Regions from separate parts of the Streptococcus sp. 1621 genome, predicted to be linked through region 1. Evidence: predicted binding sites of a transcription regulator. Region 1 holds the regulator's gene; the other holds the start of a gene.

The links. Region 1 encodes NrdR, which represses ribonucleotide reductase genes. Its sites were predicted from a motif close to ACACNATATATNGTGT; they were not measured.
Region 2: the regulator NrdR is predicted to act here: its motif matches at 2,809-2,824, upstream of nrdH (glutaredoxin-like protein NrdH).

The regions. Positions count from the first base shown of each region.
Region 1 covers NZ_VMLJ01000011.1:692-14,916, reverse strand. Annotated here, with positions in the region: gene HT697_RS02250 (ABC transporter ATP-binding protein) at 1-1,104, opposite strand, end outside; gene HT697_RS02245 (radical SAM protein) at 1,097-2,296, opposite strand; gene HT697_RS02240 (Rgg/GadR/MutR family transcriptional regulator) at 2,535-3,398, opposite strand; gene HT697_RS02235 (hypothetical protein) at 3,651-4,418, opposite strand; gene HT697_RS02230 (ABC transporter ATP-binding protein) at 4,434-5,129, opposite strand; gene HT697_RS02225 (GntR family transcriptional regulator) at 5,134-5,499, opposite strand; gene nrdR (transcriptional regulator NrdR) at 5,639-6,112, shown strand; gene HT697_RS02215 (replication initiation and membrane attachment family protein) at 6,113-7,282, shown strand; gene dnaI (primosomal protein DnaI) at 7,283-8,179, shown strand; gene HT697_RS02205 (NADPH-dependent oxidoreductase) at 8,176-8,889, shown strand; gene der (ribosome biogenesis GTPase Der) at 8,903-10,213, shown strand; gene HT697_RS02195 (hypothetical protein) at 10,295-10,645, shown strand; gene rgg1518 (Rgg/GadR/MutR family transcriptional regulator Rgg1518) at 10,867-11,718, opposite strand; gene HT697_RS02185 (hypothetical protein) at 12,055-12,447, shown strand; gene HT697_RS02180 (hypothetical protein) at 12,469-13,260, shown strand; gene HT697_RS02175 (hypothetical protein) at 13,253-13,894, shown strand; gene HT697_RS02170 (ABC transporter ATP-binding protein) at 13,898-14,225, shown strand, end outside.
Region 2 covers NZ_VMLJ01000049.1:13,469-19,879, reverse strand. Annotated here, with positions in the region: gene HT697_RS09675 (YkgJ family cysteine cluster protein) at 1-448, opposite strand, end outside; gene ptsP (phosphoenolpyruvate--protein phosphotransferase) at 582-2,315, opposite strand; gene HT697_RS09665 (phosphocarrier protein HPr) at 2,321-2,584, opposite strand; gene nrdH (glutaredoxin-like protein NrdH) at 2,935-3,153, shown strand; gene nrdE (class 1b ribonucleoside-diphosphate reductase subunit alpha) at 3,234-5,393, shown strand; gene nrdF (class 1b ribonucleoside-diphosphate reductase subunit beta) at 5,581-6,411, shown strand, end outside.

The DNA.
Region 1 (14,225 bases):
TGGTGTCTCTTCTCCATGAATGATATTGAGCAGGGTTGTTTTACCAGAGCCACTTTCCCCGATAATGGCAATTTTTTCTCCTTGCTTGATGTGTATGGAAATCGGAGACAAGAGGCTATTCCCCTCTTTTTCAAGGGAGATGGTGTCAAGTTGGATAGGGAAAATATTTTCTATGCTTCTAGGCGAGATGGGATCAGACTGGTTCAAAAGTTTTTGGTATTTGTTGAGAAGAGTTCGAGTCGCTTTTCGGGTGTTGGTAAAGTAAGCCAACTCTTGGAATTGATAGCCGATATTATGGGAAACTAGATAGATAGCCACAAAACTCGCCGCATCTAAATAATTATAGTAGGTCATAAAGCCACCGATGACGATTGGTGTGACAGAACAAAAGGCATCGATGCTATTGATCAAGAGACTGTTTAAAGTGCGTTGTTTTTCATAGTTGATTTCGGCATCTAGACTGGTTTGTAATTGTTTTTGGTAGCGAGTAAAAAAGTAGTCTTGTCCCTGATAATGGCGAATTTGTTGGCTACCACCAATAAAATTTGTCAAGCTTGCTAAGTAGCTCTGGTTAACAGTGGACCGCTTTTCAGAAAGTGAGTCCAAACGCTTTGATCCGATAGCACTGCAGAGTACAGGAAAGGAGTAGAAGAGGATGAAAATCAAGCCTAGGTAAAAATTAGTCCATAGGGCATAGAGAATGGACACAGTTGTGAAGCCAAGAGAAGAAATGATGATGACCGTTGGCTCAATATAGCTTTCTTCTAGTTGCTTGACGTCATTTTCTAGGTCGGACAAAATATCCTTTTCATCAATCTCATAACTGTTTAAAAATCGCTTGAAAATAGCACTCTTGATTCCATATTTGAAGTCAGTAATCAAACGAGCGTAGTAATAGCGTTTCCCAGCTAAGCCTAGTAAGAGGATGAGGTTTCCAAGGATTCCCAAAATCAAAACTTTCCAAAGAAGGCCTAGCTCTTGATTGGTAAAACTGGTAACAATATTCTGAACAAGGGCTGGTGTGATAATTGCTTCCAGCCAAGTAATCGCAATAGAAAAGAAGTAAAGTATGAGGTGTTTCTTGGAAAAGAAATTTTTAAGCATAGCGGATAAACCTTTTGAAATTATTAACGAGTTTAGATATTTTGGATTGATCTTGTGAAAGATAAATGATTTCTTTAATACAATATTCCATTAATTCAGGCTTATGACATTCTATAAATTGTCCATCTTCGTTAATTACTGAAGAATAACCATCAATGATATTAGCAACGCATTCAAGACACATACCTTTACACCAACAATCTTTACATTGTTGGAAGTATTCTTTATTATTAAATAGCTCTGCTTTAGAGCTATTATGAGTTCCCCAAAATCTAAAACACAATTTTTTGCTACCATCAACATCAAAAGTTATGGTATTTGAAGGATCTATATCGTCGCAGAATGTATGATTAGTACTCTTATAAATCATAGAAATTAAAACATCATATAGGATGGGACTTATAAAAGCTTTTTCATTATTTTCAACAATATTATTTATAGAATCAGTAATGAATTTTTTCCTATCTACTAAGCTTTTTTCCATTTCTTTAACCACAAGCACCTTATTTTTACTAAATACGTCATTGATGTTAAAGTGTACATCCATATTTGTAAAATATTGGAAAATATCATCTCTACTTAGAGAATGTAATTGATGTAGTCTAGTGTATGTTGAAGCAATTTCAAAATTAGTGTAGTTTATAGTTTTTAAATAGTGGATAAATTTAGTAGTTTTACGATGACTACCTTTACCTCTTAATTTATCATGTATAAATTCTGGACCATCTAAACTAATAGTTAGATATGGTTGGAAATTATCTATTATTTTTTTAACATTATTATTTAGTATTGTTCCGTTAGTCACGGTTTCTATTTTAAGTATAGTTGTAAATTTGGAAAATTCTTTAATAATGTATTCGAATAATTGAGTATTAAGAAAAGGTTCTCCACCAAATAGGATAAGTCTATTAATTTGTGTTATACCTCTAAATTTGACTTCGTTAATAATATTATCAGCAGTATCTAGAGTCATGATTTTATTATCCATGCCGTAATTTCCACCATCCGCATAACAGTAAGAACAGGATAAATTGCAACTGTTAGATATGTTAATAACAATTTTTTGTAAAACATTTTTGGGGATGTAGGGGGGCTTATAGGAGGTAGTTCCCTCTACTGAAGAAGTAGATAATGTGAATTTCTCACTATCGAAATAATAATCTCCAATATTAGTATATATTTTTTTTAGCATAATATCACCATTATAAAATAAAGGAGACGAGTGAGAACTCGTCTCATAGAAAACTATCGTCCGCCACCACAAGAATGGCTTGGACCACAATGACCTGGTACGGAGTAAGTTTGATCTGTATCTAATAGATCTTCAAGGTCAATAATTTGCACTGTTCTCATATTTTCACCTCCTTAATTTGATGATTTAATGATACTCTTTTTGAAATAATAATTAAAAATTTTCCCATATAAGAAAATTATTTCAGTTCTTCTATTACCTTTGCTAAATGTTTTTCAAATTTTTTTGCTAAGCTATCGCTGTGGACTAACTTCATTGTTGCTATGCACTTTCTCATTTCTAAAACAGAACGTTTATTTTTGTCTTTTTTTAAAGTATATAAGTTTTCGGCATAGTGAAAAACTAATTTTTCATATATCTCAGTTTCTGTAAAATAACAATGTTTTAGTTGCTTTTTAAAATATAAAGAATCTAAAAATTCCTCTCTTTCTATACACGTGATATATCCATTTAGTAACATGGTGGCAAGCAATCTACGATAATGTGGTAAATCTCTGTAGAATTCGGAACGTTGACACATTTCTCTTGATAAGCACATCATAGTAGGGTGAGATAATACATCTATAGTATTCATAAACAAAAGTAATTCATAGCATCCCCAGTATTCCACAGAAAAAAGATAGTCAGATAGATATTTAATATCAGATTCATGGTAATAGATTTTTTCTGACAAATCTTGTAAGCGAATTTTTACTAGAATGGTATTCAGAGTATAGAATTTCTCTCTTTTTGTAGTCTTTTCAAGTTGAGAAATAAGTAGTTTTTCCATTCCTGAAATATCTCTTTTAGAGCTTAGAAGTCGAATTTGCTCTAATAATTCATTTATTTCATCCCGATGAAAGTCATTTGCAGCATACATAAATTCTTCAACAGGCATATTAATAGCATCTAATGCTTGCATAAATTTACCAATCGTCAGATCAGAATTTTCTCTTTCAAATCTAGAAATATGTGATGTAGATAGACCATGTTTTGCAACATCTTTTAATGTTAATCCACGTGATTCTCTAAATTGTTTAAAAATTTTTCCGTAATTTTTCATTTCTGTCACCTCAATTGCTTATATGGAAATTTTTTAGTATGTTTTCAAAATATTATATCATATATAAAAAAGAAAGTGAGGTTGTTTATATGAATAAAAAGATGATTATAACCATGATTCTATGTATTCTAGAGTCAATAATTGTTATTGGTGTTGGCTAAAACCAAAATTAGTTAGCAATAATCTAAAAAACACAGAAAATCAATTTTTTATTAATTTGACTTTCTGTGTTTTTCTTATTTGATTTTAAAATTATTGCAAATTAACCTTGTTTCTCAAAATATAGTAGGTTCCGAGGTAAAAGATAGCTATGAATATGAGTTCTTCAACAATGCCTACGCTTGCTCCCATATAGAAATTATCATTAAATCCTGCAAGTGAATTGACATAGAAGTTAGCACTGGTATTGAAAAAGACTTCTATAATTCCAATGACGATTCGGATACCAATGTAGGCTGCAACAGCGAGTGCTGTACGGTATTCGTTGAAAAGTTGTCCGATGGAAATGGCCAAGTAAATGCAGAGGATAAATGAAATTGTACTAAGCAGGAAGGATAAGACAGTAAGACCAAAGCCGGTAAAATGTTCTCCAACAAATGACAGAAGAGTAGAAAGTTGAACTTCATTAGAATTTGTTGACAATAAGATAATATAGATACATAGGAGTAAGACAGCAGTGCTAATCAACGACCAGATAAAAGCACCGATTAGTTTGGCTGTGATGATATGGTGTTCAGAAACTGGCAAGGTCAAAGTCAGATAGCCTTGGCGGTCATAGACACTACCTTTGAAGCGTTTGATAATCAAGAAAAGAGTTGAAATCCCCAGTGTAATTATCAAGCCACCAAAGACGAGAGCCAGAAAGATAAATAGGAAAGGTTGGCTATCTTTGAAAGATATATAATTATAGTAGTGGCCTTGCATTCCCAGGGGAACGGAAAGGACTAGAACAGCAGCGTAGAGGGCTAAATACCACTTGTTAACATTTTTAAATTCGTATCGAACTAAATTCCAAAACATAATAATCTCCTTTGCTTAGGCCTTAAATTCCTGACGGAAGAGTTGGTCAATGGATTCACCAGACTCATAGCGAATATCATCTACATTACCTTGACGGACGACTTTTCCGTCTTTTAGGAAGACAATTTCATCTAAGATTGGCTCGATATCCGAAATCAAGTGGGTAGAAATCAAAACGGTAGAAGTTGGGGAGTAGTTGTTGATAATAGTATTGAGGATATACTCACGGGCTGCTGGATCCACTCCACCAATGGGTTCGTCCAAAACGTAGAGACGAGCATCACGGCTCATAACCAAAATCAGTTGTACCTTTTCCTTGTTTCCTTTTGATAATTTCTTGAGACGACTGTTTTCATCAATACCGAGGTCTGCAAGTAGATGATGGGCGCGTTCAAGATTGAAATCTTTATAGAAGGTCTTGAAGTAGGTTAGGGCTTCTTTGACCTTCATTTGTTCATTGAGATAGGTCGTATCCGGCAAATAAGCTACGATAGCCTTGGTTGCTGGACTTGGGTCCATGTCGTTGATGAGGACGCGTCCTTGATCTGGTTGTAAGAGGCCATTGATTAGTTTAATCAGGGTTGTTTTCCCTGAGCCGTTTGGTCCAAGGAGACCAACAATTTTTCCAGCTGGAATGTCAAGGGAAACATTTTCAAGGGCTGGGGTTGCTCCATATGATTTGGATACATTTTCAAATGCTAGTAATGACATAGGCTTAAACTCCTTTAATATAATCGCCGACTACGCCTGGTAGTTCTTCTTTTTCATAGCCAAAATGGGTCATGGAGGAAACGAAGTGTTCCAATTCTTCTTCTGATAATTGTTTGCGCGATTGGGTGATTAGCTCCTTATCCTCAGTCACAAATCGTCCAGTTGTTCGCTTGCTGTAGACAAAGCCTTCTCGTTCAAGGTCTGACAAGGCTCTTTGGATGGTGTTTGGATTGACACCCGCCTCGCTAGCGAGCTCTCTCACGGTTGGAAGTTGTTGATTGGGTTCCAGTGTATGGGAAACAATCTGAAGCTTGATTTTCTCCATAATCTGTAAATAGATGGGTTTTTTGTTGTCAAATGTCCAGGACATCTTGGTCTCCTTTCTCCTATCCTTTTGTCTTAATTAAATAATACAATAAAACAAAAAACTTGTCAAGCAAAAAGAAGAATTGTTTTGGGAATCGCTTAAAAAATGGTATAATGAAAAGAAAACGATAAGGAGGGAAAGGATGCGTTGTCCAAAATGTGGGGCTACCAAGTCAAGTGTTATCGATAGTCGCCAAGCAGAAGAAGGGAACACCATTCGTAGAAGACGTGAGTGTGACGAATGCCAGCACCGTTTTACAACCTACGAACGGGTAGAAGAAAGAACCTTAGTGGTTGTTAAAAAAGATGGCACACGGGAACAATTCTCCAGAGATAAAATCTTTAATGGGATTATCCGCTCAGCCCAGAAACGTCCTGTGTCAAGTGATGAAATCAACATGGTAGTCAATCGTATCGAACAGAAACTCCGTGGTCGAAATGAAAATGAAATTCAAAGTGAGGACATTGGTTCACTCGTCATGGAGGAGTTGGCTGAGTTAGATGAGATTACCTATGTGCGTTTTGCCAGTGTCTATCGTAGTTTTAAGGATGTCAGTGAGCTAGAGAGTTTGCTCCAACAAATCACTCAGTCCTCTAAAAAGAAAAAGGAAAGATAAATGAAGCCAATTGACCGTTTTTCTTATCTAAAGAATAATCGGGTGTCGCAAGATATCTCATCTCTGGTACAGTGCTACCTCCCGATTATCGGTCAGGAGGCACTGAGCCTTTATCTTTATACGATTAGTTTTTGGGATAATGGCAGAAAGGAATACCTTTTTTCAAGCATTCTCAATCATCTCAATTTTGGGATGGACAGACTTTTAAAATCTTTGAAAATCCTATCTGCTTTTAATCTCTTGACCCTCTATCAAAAGGGTGATACCTATCAGATAGTTATCCATGCTCCTCTTTCAAGTCAAGATTTCTTGGAGCATCCTGTTTATCGTAGACTTTTAGAGAAAAAGATTGGCGACTCGGCTGTGGAGGATTTGAAAGTTGAGAGTGCTGAGGGAGAAGAAATACCTGTCTCACTCAATCAAGTCTTTCCAGACTTGGCAGAACAGGGAAGTCAAGAAGACCTTGGTCTCAAGAAGAAAGTGGCCAACGATTTTGACTTGGACCATTTTCGCCAGCTTATGGCTCGAGATGGGCTTCGTTTTGCAGATGAGCAGTCCGATGTCTTAAACCTCTTTGCCATTGCTGAGGAGAAAAAATGGACTTGGTTTGAAACCTATCAACTGGCTAAGTCAACAGCTGTTTCCCAGGTTATTTCAACCAAACGCATGCGTGAAAAAATTGCTCAAAAACCAATTTCCTCTGACTTTAGTCTTAAGGAAACAACCATTATCAAAGAAGCCAAAAGTAAAACTGCCCTGCAGTTCTTGGCAGAAATCAAGCAAACACGCAAGGGAACCATTACCCAAACAGAAAGAGAACTCTTGCAACAGATTGCTGGCTTGGGCTTGCTGGACGAAGTCATCAATATCATTCTTTTATTGACCTTTAATAAGGTGGATTCGGCAAATATCAATGAGAAATATGCCATGAAGGTAGCCAATGACTATGCCTATCAAAAGATCCATTCAGCAGAAGAGGCAGTCTTGCGCATCCGTGAACGTGGGCAGAAGAATCAGGCTCAAAAAGGCAGTAAACCGAGTCATACCAAGTCCAACGTACCCAAGTGGAGCAATCCAGATTATAAGAATGAAACCAGCGAGGAAACTCGTCTGGAACTAGAACGTAAGAAACAAGAACTATTAGCTCGATTAGAAAAAGGAGGAGATTAGATGGAAAGTGTCGGAGACGTACTCAAGCGTCAACCTAGCCGTTTTCATTATCAAGACTTGGTCCAGAAAATCATGAAGGATCCTGATGTTGCGGCTTTTATCCAGCAAGAATCCTTGACTCCAGAGGAATTGAATCGCAGTATCTCCAAGTTTAATCAGTACATCACCGAGCGTGACAAGTTTCTCCGTGGTGATACGGATTATATTGCCAAAGGCTACAAGCCGATTTTGATTATGAATCATGGCTATGCGGATGTTTCTTATGAAGAAACTCCTGAACTAATCGCGGCTGAAAAAGAAGCGGCTATTAAGAATCGTCTCAAGTTAATCAATCTGCCAGCCAGTCTCAAGCAAGCTAGCTTGGCTCAAGTAGACTTGGATGATTTGGGGCGCTTGCCAGTTTTTGAAAAGCTATTAGCCTTCGTGGAGCAATATCCAGCTATTCGAAAAGGTCTTTACTTGTATGGAGACTTTGGTGTGGGTAAAAGTTTCATGGTGGCTGCCTTAGCCCATGATTTATCAGAAAAACGTGGTGTTTCATCCACTCTCCTCCACTATCCTAGCTTTGTCATAGATGTCAAAAATGCTATCGGTGATGGTAATGTCAAGACCTTGGTGGATGAGATTAAGCTTTCTGAAGTCCTAATTTTAGATGATATTGGTGCCGAGCAATCAACAGCTTGGGTGCGTGATGAAATCCTGCAAGTCATTCTTCAATATCGGATGCAGGAAAATTTACCGACCTTTTTCACCTCCAACTTCAACTTTGAAGAATTGGAGCAGCATTTTGCTAAAGGGAAACATGGAAATGACGAAACCTGGGAAGCCAGACGGGTCATGGAACGTATCCGTTATTTGGCTGAGGAGACTCGTTTAGAAGGAGTAAACCGCCGATGACAGAAACGATTAAACTGATGAAAGCTCATAAGTCTGTTCGAAGATTTAAGGAGCAAGCCCTTCCTCAGGAAGACTTGACTGAAATCCTGACTGCAGCCCAGATGGCCTCGTCTTGGAAGAATTTTCAATCCTACTCTGTTGTTGTGGTACGAAGTCAAGAGAAGAAAGATGCCTTGTATGAATTGGTGCCTCAAGAAGCCATTCGCCAGTCAGCTGTTTTCCTTCTCTTTGTCGGAGATTTGAACCGAGCAGAAAAGGGAGCCCAGCTTCATACTGACTCATTCCAACCACAAGGTGTAGAAAGTCTCTTGATTAGTTCGGTCGATGCAGCTCTTGCTGGACAAAATGCCCTGCTGGCAGCTGAAAGCTTGGGCTATGGTGGTGTGATTATCGGTTTGGTTCGATACAAGTCAGAAGAAGTGGCAGAGCTCTTTAACCTGCCTGACTACACCTATCCTGTCTTTGGGATGGCACTAGGTGTGCCAAATGAAGAACATGAAGTCAAACCTCGCTTGCCATTGACTCAAGTGGTATTTGAGGAAGAATATCAGGAACAAACAGTTGATGTGATTGAGGCTTATGACCGTGTACAGGCGGACTATGCTGGGGCGCGTGCGACCACAAGCTGGAGTCAGCGCCTAGCAGAACAGTTTGGTCAAGCTGAACCAAGCTCAACTAGAAAAAATCTTGAACAGAAGAAGTTATTGTAGAAAGTGAGAAATTATGGCCCTACCAACTATTGCCATTGTAGGACGTCCCAATGTTGGGAAATCAACCCTATTTAATCGGATCGCTGGTGAGCGAATCTCCATTGTAGAAGATGTCGAAGGAGTGACACGTGACCGTATTTATGCAACGGGTGAGTGGCTCAATCGTTCCTTTAGCATGATTGATACAGGAGGAATCGATGATGTCGATGCTCCTTTTATGGAACAAATCAAGCACCAGGCAGAAATTGCCATGGAAGAAGCTGATGTTATCGTCTTTGTGGTGTCTGGTAAGGAAGGAATTACCGATGCGGACGAATACGTAGCCCGTAAGCTTTATAAGACCCACAAACCAGTTATCCTCGCGGTTAACAAGGTGGACAACCCTGAGATGCGAAATGATATCTATGATTTCTATGCCCTCGGTTTGGGTGAACCATTGCCTATCTCATCTGTCCATGGTATCGGTACAGGGGATGTGCTAGATGCTATTGTAGAAAATCTTCCAAATGAATATGAAGAAGAAAACCCAGATGTCATTAAGTTTAGTTTGATTGGTCGTCCTAACGTCGGAAAATCAAGCTTGATCAATGCTATCTTGGGAGAAGACCGTGTTATTGCTAGTCCTGTTGCTGGAACAACACGTGATGCCATTGATACCCACTTTACAGATACAGATGGCCAAGAATTTACTATGATTGATACGGCTGGTATGCGTAAGTCTGGTAAGGTTTATGAAAATACTGAGAAATACTCTGTCATGCGTGCCATGCGAGCTATTGACCGCTCTGATGTGGTCTTGATGGTCATCAATGCGGAAGAAGGCATCCGTGAATACGATAAGCGTATCGCAGGTTTTGCCCATGAAGCTGGTAAAGGGATGATTATCGTGGTCAACAAGTGGGATACACTTGAAAAAGACAACCACACCATGAAAAACTGGGAAGAAGATATCCGTGAGCAGTTCCAATACTTGCCTTACGCCCCGATTATCTTTGTATCCGCTTTGACCAAGCAACGCCTCCACAAACTTCCTGAGATGATCAAGCAAATCAGTGAAAGTCAAAACACACGTATTCCATCAGCTGTCTTGAACGATGTCATCATGGATGCCATTGCCATCAACCCAACACCGACAGACAAAGGAAAACGTCTTAAGATTTTCTACGCGACCCAAGTGGCAACCAAACCACCAACCTTTGTTATCTTTGTCAACGAAGAAGAGCTTATGCACTTTTCTTACCTGCGTTTCTTGGAAAATCAAATCCGCAAGGCCTTTGTCTTTGAGGGAACTCCAATCCATCTCATCGCAAGAAAGCGTAAATAAAAAAGTAGAATCTGGAATGACATTTCCAGATTTTTTTGATATAATAAAATAATAGAAAACGCTATCAAAAAGGAGGTGTCGATGAAACATTTGTTTAAATTTATAATCTTATTTCCCTGGTTTTACTTTTTCAGCTGGATTGAAAAGGATAATAGAGAAAGTAAATTTTTCCCAATTTTTTACTATTTTTACTGGTTTTACATTCCCCTCTATGCTCTTTTTAGCCTTGCTTGGGCAGTTGTTTCAGTTCTGTTTTTCAATATCGTCTTGAGAAATTTGACAGATATCAAGTTATGGGGCATTTGGTTTCTTTTTATTCTGCTAGCTATTGGTCTGAATAGGTTAACTTATTTCTGTTTCAAAAAAATGCTTCGCTTGAGACGAGAACTAGGGAAGTCTAAAGGCGTGAATAAAGGAAGGTGTAGGAACTAAAAAATGACTGTATCTATGATTTGTTTATGGAGCTATAGATACAGTCGTTTTTATTTTAATCGTGAAACCTGAGAGAAGTGTTCGTCTTGTATAGTGGATTGAATATGGAATAATACAATACAACTTATAAAACATTGGTATAAAATGCTTTAGATCCCCTGATTGATTCGTTCACATTCTATTCCAATCTACTACAATAAAACGATAAGAATTATTATAAATTATAGGTTTGAAAAATCATTAATTTCTTTTTCGAGTATTTTAACTAATGACTCTTCTTTGGTTAGTCGTAATAAGGTTATTCCTTTATCAATCAAATCGGAGTTATGTTGTAGTATTCCCAAGCGTACTTGAGAAAATCCAAGAATATCGTATATTTTTAATTCTTCTGCTAATACCAAAAGTTGTAGGGTGATTGTTTCACATTCTTTGAATAAATGATGTTGAAAATATACAGTGGAGAGATTGGCTAAAAAAGATGATAAAAATACTTTTGTTTCTCGGAAGTATTTATATTTCTCGATGGTTTTCATAATTCTATCAATAAGAAGGGGAAGATTTTCAGAAGGAAAGAAAAAGAGAATGGTTCCAAGTAATTTCAAATCACTAATGTACCATGTATCCATAGGTTCAAGATAGTCCCAAATTTCTTCATACAAATCTTTCAAGACGTGGTTGTTTTTGAATCCTTTAGTTCGTAACTCTGTGACAATTTTTGTATGACGATAGATATTTTGAATAGGAACATCGTGATGTGTCTTAAGATATTTTTGACACTTCTCAGTGAGTTCAACCATTTTTCTAGTATCTTGAAAAGTAGACGGATTTTGGCTCTCTACAATAATATCTCGCCTTTCACTAGGATGGTATTCGTTGCATATATACTTGAATTCTGCTAAGCTCATATCAATTTGTTCAAGAAGAAATACCATGTTTTCAAAACTGGGAATAACTTTACCGTGTTCAATATTTGTTAGAGTTGTTCGATGTATGACTTGTCCACATACATCTTGTTGGGTCAATCCTTTTGACTTTCGAATTTCTTTAAAAATTTGTCCATAATCCCATCTCATATTGTTCCTCCTAGGTAAATGTGAATATTTTCTACATTTATAAAAAACGTAGAAAAAGGTGGTATTATTATATCAAAAAGGAGGGAAAAAGTCATGGGCTTTAAAAAATATTTGAAGAATTTACCGAAAAACTCTGGATTTATTATATCTTTGATTTGGAGTTGGATTCAACTTATCTGGTTTGAAACGTGGTTTTGGGGATAAAGAAATTAGAGTCCATACATAATTAAGTAAAGGAGGAATTTGTATGATATACCATCGTTTAGAATAAGTCTATATTTAAAATAGAAGTTATAAGGAATCTTCTTGAATAAAAAATGAAAGGAAACAGAAAAAATGAAAACTAAAAAATTATTGAAAATGGTTATTCCTGTTTTAATGATAAGTGCTGTTGGAACTACTTTCGTAGAAGCAAATCAGATAGGTGCTTTTAGTAATTTTGTTATTACTACCAGTTATAAGAGAACAGGTTATTTGACCAAAGAAAATGAAGGTGCGGAATATATCATGAACTTAAATCCTTGTAGAAATTTACATCCCATGACTGTTAAGCATCGTATAGTAAATTCTAATGGAGAAGCTCGTAGTGGAGAATCGTTAACAACCTGTGGTACTCGTTCAACTCATGGTAATTGGGCAACGGTTGGCTATGTTTATGCAGCAGATATGGCAAGACAAAATTGGTGGGATTTATCAGCTGCCATTTCAGGTAGTTGGTCACCAAATTAATTCGTAAAGTAGGTATAATTTATGAAGATTCCTCTCTTAACTTTGGCAAGGCATAAATTTGTTTATGTCTTGCTTACTTTGCTTTTTCTTGCTTTGGTTTATCGTGATGTTTTGATGACTTATTTCTTTTTTGATATTCATGCGCCCGATCTAGCTAAATTCGATGGACAAGCAATTAAAAATGACTTATTAAAATCAGCATTAGATTTTCGTATTCTCCAGTTCAATCTAGGTTTTTATCAATCATTTATTATTCCAATCATCATTGTTTTGCTAGGTTTTCAATATATTGAGCTGAAAAATAAAGTTTTACGATTGAGTATTGGAAGAGAAGTGAGTTATCAAGGGTTAAAAAGAAAGTTGACTTTTCAACTTGCAAGTATCCCTTGTGTGATATATTTAGTGACTGTGCTGATAATTGCAATTTTAACTTATTTCTTTGGGACTTTTTCTCCTCTTGAATGGAATTCTCTATTTTCTGATGGGAGTAGTTTACAAAGGCTCCTAGATGGAGAGATAACAAGCTATTTGTTCTTTACTTGTGTCCTACTAATCGGTATTTTCATCAATGCAGTCTATTTTTTTAAAATAGTTGATTATTTAGGGAATGTGACTCGTTCGGCAATTGCCTATTTGATGTTTCTTTGGCTTGGTTCTATGATGCTCTATAGTATCTTGCCATACTATATGGTTCCTATGACGAGTTTGATGCAAGCTAGCTATGGGGATGTAAGTTTGATGAGACTCTTTACTCCTTATATCCTTTATATTGTCCCCTATATGGTACTTAAAAAATATGAAGATAATGTTTAAGAACTTTAACAATATTTGGCTAAAGAGAAAGATCGTTTTACTACTTCGTATAGTTCTGATGATGATTTTGATTAACTATCTATTGTCAATAGCGGTTCAAAAGCAGGATGTTTTTCTCTTTTTCAAGAGGGAATTGATTTCAATCTTTTCCTATAATGACTATTCTGAAGCGAATTTAGAAATCCCCAAACTCTTGTTAAATCTTTCGCTTTTCATGGTAGGATGGCTCTCTGTCATTTTACTTGAAACTGATTTGGCAGACCATTACCATCACTTGATCCGCTATCAATCAACCTCCTTTTTCGATTATACAAGGAAACGATTGGTTGTCATCTCTAAATTTTTTATTCAAGATTTATTTGTCTGGTTCCTTGGTTTACTTCCTCTAGGAATTCATTTCAAAACAGTCGCACTTTTCTTTTTACTTGCTCAGTTAATGATCTTGTACTTACTACTGTCTTATCTGATAGCACTTATTAGTGCGGGCGCTGGTTTTTCCTTTTTTCTCTATTTTTTAGCATTTGTGGGACAAGAATGGATGATGGATCATATTGTAACAGTGTATTTAGTACTCTTAAGTTTATTAGTTATGTTGATTGTTAGTCGCTTGGAAGAGAAATTTAAGAAAGGATAAACGATGAGACTTGAAATTATAAATGGACAGAAAATTTATGGGAAAAGACCTATTTTAAATGAGTTGAATCTGGTCTTTCAATCAGGAAATATTTATGGTCTTAAAGGTGATAATGGATCTGGTAAGACAGTTCTTTTAAAGATACTTGCTGGTTATATTAAGCTTGATAAAGGAAAAGTTCTTCAAGATGGGGAAGTCTATGGGATAAAAAATCATTATATTCAGGATGCAGGGGTTTTAATTGAAAAAGTCGAGTTTTTATCTCATTTATCCCTTAGAGAAAATTTGGAATTGTTAAGGTGTTTTTCATCTAAAGTTACGGAAAAAAGAA
Region 2 (6,411 bases), on a different contig from region 1:
AGGTCAAGGTATTCTTAATCGTCAAATGGTTGATTTGATGGATCTTTTTGCGGTCAGTATGAGGGAATTCACGACAGGCCTTTGGACGAACGTCATAGATAGAACAAAGGTTATCTCCTCCTAAAAATGGGCAGGGCATGGATTTGAAAACCTTATCTCCATCTTCATCTACCTGCAGAAACTCCGCTTCAAAAGCTGGTAATTTCATCTTAAAATACTTGGCAATTCGTGTAATATCCGCTTCTTTAAAGTCGGGTCCCAAAGTCTTACAACAGTTAGCACAGGCAGTACAATCAATCTCAGCAAAAACTTCTTGGTGAATCTGCTGGGCAATCTTGTCTAGGTTTTTAGGAGGTTTTTTCTTTAGATTGGCTAAAACTTTGCGATGTTCCTTCTGCTTTTGCAAAGCTAATTGGTGGTAATACTCAATATCAATTTCTTTAGACATGGTTTCTCTCTTATTCTAATTACTTTCCCCTATTATACCATGCCTCTGAACCATTGAAAAGTGGACTTTATAGGACTATACTTTTCCAAAATGTAGCAAAAAACCTTGCAACTAGGTTACAAGGTTAATCACATTAATCGAAGTTAACGTATTCTTTTTGAAGTTCAAGGACTTCTTCCATTGTTGAACACTCTGTAAGGGCACGGTTAGCGTACTCTTCCATCTTAGCAGTGTCCAATTTCTTCATCAAGCTACGTGTACGAAGTACAGATGTTGCTGACATAGAGAATTCATCCAAGCCCATTCCGACAAGAAGTGGAACAGCTTTTTGGTCACCAGCCATCTCACCACACATACCAGCCCATTTACCTTCAGCGTGAGCTGCCTTGATAACGTTGTTGATCAAGCGAAGGATTGATGGGTTATATGGTTGGTAAAGGTATGAAACTTGCTCGTTCATACGGTCTGCTGCCATTGAGTATTGGATCAAGTCGTTTGTACCAATTGACATGAAGTCTACTTCTTTAGCAAATTGGTCTGCAAGCATGGCTGCTGCAGGGATTTCAATCATGATACCAACTTGGATATCATCCGCAACTGCAACACCTTCAGCAAGAAGGTTTGCTTTTTCTTCTTCATAAACTGCTTTAGCCGCACGGAATTCTTTCAAAAGGGCAACCATTGGGAACATGATACGTAACTGACCATGAACAGAAGCACGAAGAAGGGCACGGATTTGTGTACGGAACATTGCATCTCCAGTTTCAGAAATAGAGATACGAAGGGCACGGAATCCAAGGAATGGGTTCATTTCATGTGGCATATCGAAGTAAGGAAGTTCCTTATCCCCACCGATATCCATCGTGCGAACAACCACTGGTTTACCATTCATTCCTTCAAGAACAGCTTTGTATGCTTCATACTGCTCGTCTTCTGTTGGGAAGTCTTGAGAATCCATGTACAAGAACTCTGTACGGTAAAGTCCAACAGCTTCAGCACCGTTGTTGTTAACACCTTCAACGTCTTTTGGAGTACCGATATTAGCGGCCAACTCGAAGTGTTTACCGTCAGCAGTCACTGTTTGAGCATCTTTCAAAAGTGCCCATTCAGCTTTTTGTTTAGCATAAGCTTCACCAGCTGCTTTAAATTCTGCCGCTTGTTCATCTGTTGGGTTGATAATCACTTCACCAGTAATTCCGTTAACGGCAAGGATATCACCGTCTTTCACTACTTCAGTGATATTATTTGTTCCCAATACAGCTGCAATTTCAAGTGTACGTGCCATGATAGCTGAGTGGCTTGTACGTCCACCGATGTTTGTTACAAAAGCTTTTACAAAGTTTTTGTCCAATTGAGCTGTATCAGATGGTGTCAAGTCATGCGCAATCACAATTACTTCTTCATTGATAGAAGCTGGGTTTGGCAATTTCTTACCAAGAAGGTTTGCCAATACACGTTTTGTCACGTCGCGGATATCCGCTGCACGTTCTTGCATGTATGGGTTGTCTTCCATACCTTCAAAGATCGTGATGAACATGTCAGTCACTTCTTTAAGACCTGCTTCTGCGTTGACTTTCTTAGCACGAATTGTTTCTTTAATCTGACCAATCAATTCTGGGTCAGAAAGAACCATCAAATGAGCGTCAAAAACTTGAGCCGCTTCTTCACCAAGCGTACCTACAGCTTTCTCGCGGATAAGAGAAAGCTCGTTTTGAGAAGCTTCAAGAGCAACATCCAAACGAGCCTCTTCTGCGTTTGTATCTTCGACTGAAATAGTCTCGAATGACAAATCCGGTTGAACGAGTAGATATGCTTTTGCAACTGCAACACCGTCAGATGCTGCGATTCCTTTAAGCATTTCTGTCATTTCCCTTATGCCAATCCTTCTTTTTCCATTGTTTCTGAGATTGCAGCGATAGCGTCATCTGCATCTGCACCTTCAGCTGAGATAGTTACGTCAGCACCTTGGCCAACACCAAGACTCATAACACCCATAATTGATTTAAGGTTAACTGATTTACCTTTGTACTCAAGAGTGATATCTGAAGCAAATTTGCTAGCAGTTTGTACCAACAATGTTGCTGGACGTGCGTGAATACCTGTTTCTGCCACTACGTGGAAATCTTTAGAAGCCATAGTTTGACTCTCCTTTTGTTCTTTCTTTTTTTGAGTTATATGTGATAACCCTTACAATTTGGTATTATACCATCTTCTAGGATTTTTTTCAAGCATTTTCTGGATTTTCCTTCAATTTCTTTTCAGATAACTTGCTGAAAATCTTCTATCCTAGATAACAAAACACAGGATATAGTTTCTTTAAAAACGATTTATACGATAATCATTGCTGTTTTATAAAGCAAACACTACATATTGTGTTTTGTGAGCTTAAGTAGAAAAATTGACCACTATATTTAGTTCAAATCATTGACAAAATTTTATTTTCTGATATACTAAGATAGTATTAAATTTTGAAGAGGAGTTACACAATGGTAACCGTTTATTCTAAAAACAATTGTGTCCAATGTAAAATGACCAAGCGTTTCTTGGACAGTAATAATGTCTCTTATCGTGAAATCAATCTTGATGAGCAACCTGAGTATATCGATCAAGTTAAAGAGCTCGGTTTTAGCGCAGCTCCTGTTATCCAAACACCAACTGAAGTCTTTTCAGGTTTCCAACCAGGAAAACTGAAACAATTAGCATAATCTTAGTACATCATCCAGAAGAAACTGCTTCTAGGGCGAACTTAGAGGCCTTTCTTTTGTAATTAGATAAGGGAAATTTTATGGGATTAAAACATCTTGAGGACGTGACTTACTTCCGTCTCAATAACGAAATCAACCGTCCTGTTAATGGACAAATCATGCTTCATAAAGATAAGGAAGCCTTGGATGCCTTCTTTAACGAAAATGTCGTTCCAAACACTATGGTTTTTGATTCAATTACTGATAAAATCAACTACCTCATTGAACACAACTACATCGAAACAGCTTTTATCAAGAAATACCGTCCAGAGTTCTTGGAAGAATTGGCTCAATTTATCAAAGACCAAAACTTCCAATTCAAGTCATTCATGGCAGCTTATAAATTTTACAATCAATATGCCTTAAAGACTAACGACGGTGAATATTATCTTGAAAGTATGGAAGACCGTGTCTTCTTTAACGCCCTTTATTTCGCTGATGGCAATGAATCTGTTGCAATCGATATTGCCAATGAAATCATCCACCAACGCTACCAACCTGCTACTCCTTCCTTCTTGAATGCTGGACGTGCTCGTCGTGGGGAGTTGGTATCTTGTTTCCTAATCCAAGTGACAGATGATATGAACTCTATCGGACGTTCTATCAACTCAGCTCTTCAACTTTCACGTATTGGTGGTGGTGTGGGAATTACCCTCAGCAACCTTCGTGAAGCTGGAGCTCCTATCAAGGGGTATGAAGGAGCTGCTTCAGGTGTCGTTCCTGTTATGAAGCTTTTCGAAGATAGCTTCTCTTACTCAAACCAATTAGGTCAACGTCAAGGTGCCGGTGTTGTTTACCTCAATGTCTTTCACCCAGATATCATCGCCTTCCTTTCAACTAAGAAAGAAAATGCCGATGAAAAAGTTCGTGTCAAAACCCTATCACTTGGTGTTGTAGTACCAGATAAATTCTACGAATTGGCGCGTAAAAATGAAGAAATGTACCTCTTCAGCCCTTACTCTGTCGAAAAAGAGTATGGTGTACCTTTCAACTACATCGACATTACTGAAAAATACGATGAATTGGTCGCAAATCCAAATATTCGCAAGACAAAAATCAAGGCGCGTGATTTGGAAACTGAAATCTCTAAATTGCAACAGGAGTCTGGTTATCCTTATGTAGTCAATATTGATACGGCTAACCGTGCAAATCCTGTTGATGGAAAGATTATCATGAGTAACTTGTGTTCTGAGATTCTTCAAGTCCAAGAACCAAGCTTGATCAACGATGCTCAAGAATTCCTTCAAATGGGAACAGATGTTTCATGTAACCTTGGTTCAACCAACGTGGTCAACATGATGACCTCACCTGACTTTGGTCGTTCTATCCGTGCTATGGTTCGTTCCCTTACTTTCGTTACAGATAGTTCACACATCGTGGCTGTACCTACGATTGACTATGGAAATAGCCAAGCTCATACTTTTGGTCTTGGTGCTATGGGACTTCACAGCTACCTTGCCCAACAATTGATTGAATATGGATCGCCTGAGTCTATTGAGTTTACAAGCATCTACTTTATGCTTATGAACTACTGGACCTTGGTTGAGTCAAACAATATCGCGCGTGAACGTGGTATTACCTTCCATAACTTTGAAAAATCAGACTATGCTAAGGGAAGCTACTTTGATAAGTATATAACTGGCGAGTTTGTTCCAAAATCAGACCGTGTTAAAGAACTCTTCAAAGATGTCTTTATTCCAAGTGCTGCTGACTGGGCTGAACTTCGCGACAAGGTTCAAGCAGATGGTCTTTACCACCAAAACCGCCTTGCTGTAGCGCCAAATGGTTCTATCAGCTATATCAACGACGTTTCTGCTTCTATCCACCCGATTACGCAACGTATCGAAGAACGCCAAGAGAAGAAAATTGGTAAAATCTACTACCCTGCTGCTGGCTTGTCTACAGAAACCATTCCTTACTACACTTCTGCCTACGATATGGATATGCGTAAAGTCATCGATGTTTACGCTGCTGCGACTGAACACGTGGATCAAGGACTTTCACTCACCCTCTTCATGCGTAGTGACATTCCAAAAGGCCTTTACGAATGGAAGAGGGAAAATAAACAAACGACACGTGACTTGTCCATCCTTCGTAACTATGCCTTTAACAAGGGAATCAAGTCTATCTACTACGTCCGTACCTTTACAGATGACGGTGGAGAAGTCGGTGCTAACCAATGTGAAAGCTGTGTAATTTAGTTTCTAGCATAGAAACACTATTTTTCCCTAAGCAGCACTGATAAAATCAAATCTACTAGGTCATAACATAATTTATGTAACATTTTAAAAGTCGGGCTTCCGACTTTTTGTGCGATACTCCTATAGAATTATGGTAAAGTAGAAATAATTGTGAGTTCGCAATACTAAACACAGAAAGAGATTTTAAATGGAAACTTACTACAAAGCCATTAACTGGAATGCCATCGAAGATGTCATCGACAAATCAACTTGGGAAAAACTGACGGAGCAATTCTGGCTCGATACACGTATTCCCTTGTCAAATGACTTGGATGACTGGAGAAAGCTATCTAACAAAGAGAAAGACTTGGTCGGAAAAGTCTTTGGTGGTTTAACCCTTCTGGACACCATGCAATCTGAAACTGGGGTTGAAGCCCTTCGCGCAGACATCCGTACACCACATGAGGAAGCTGTTTTCAATAACATCCAATTTATGGAATCTGTTCACGCTAAATCTTACTCTTCAATCTTTTCTACCTTAAATACTAAGGCTGAGATTGAAGAAATTTTCGAATGGACCAATACCAATCCTTACCTACAAAAGAAGGCTGAGATTGTCAACGAAATCTACCTCAACGGTAGCCCACTTGAAAAGAAAGTTGCCAGCGTCTTCCTCGAAACCTTCCTCTTCTACTCTGGTTTCTTCACTCCCCTCTACTATCTCGGTAACAACAAACTAGCCAACGTTGCAGAAATCATTAAATTGATTATTCGTGACGAGTCTGTTCACGGAACCTACATTGGTTACAAATTCCAACTTGGTTTCAATGAATTACCTGAAGAAGAGCAAGAAAAGCTAAAAGAATGGATGTACGACTTACTCTATACTCTTTATGAAAATGAAGAAGGCTACACAGAGAGCCTCTATGACGGTGTTGGTTGGACGGAAGAAGTCAAAACCTTCCTTCGCTACAATGCTAACAAGGCTCTCATGAACCTGGGACAAGATCCACTCTTCCCAGATTCAGCAGATGATGTG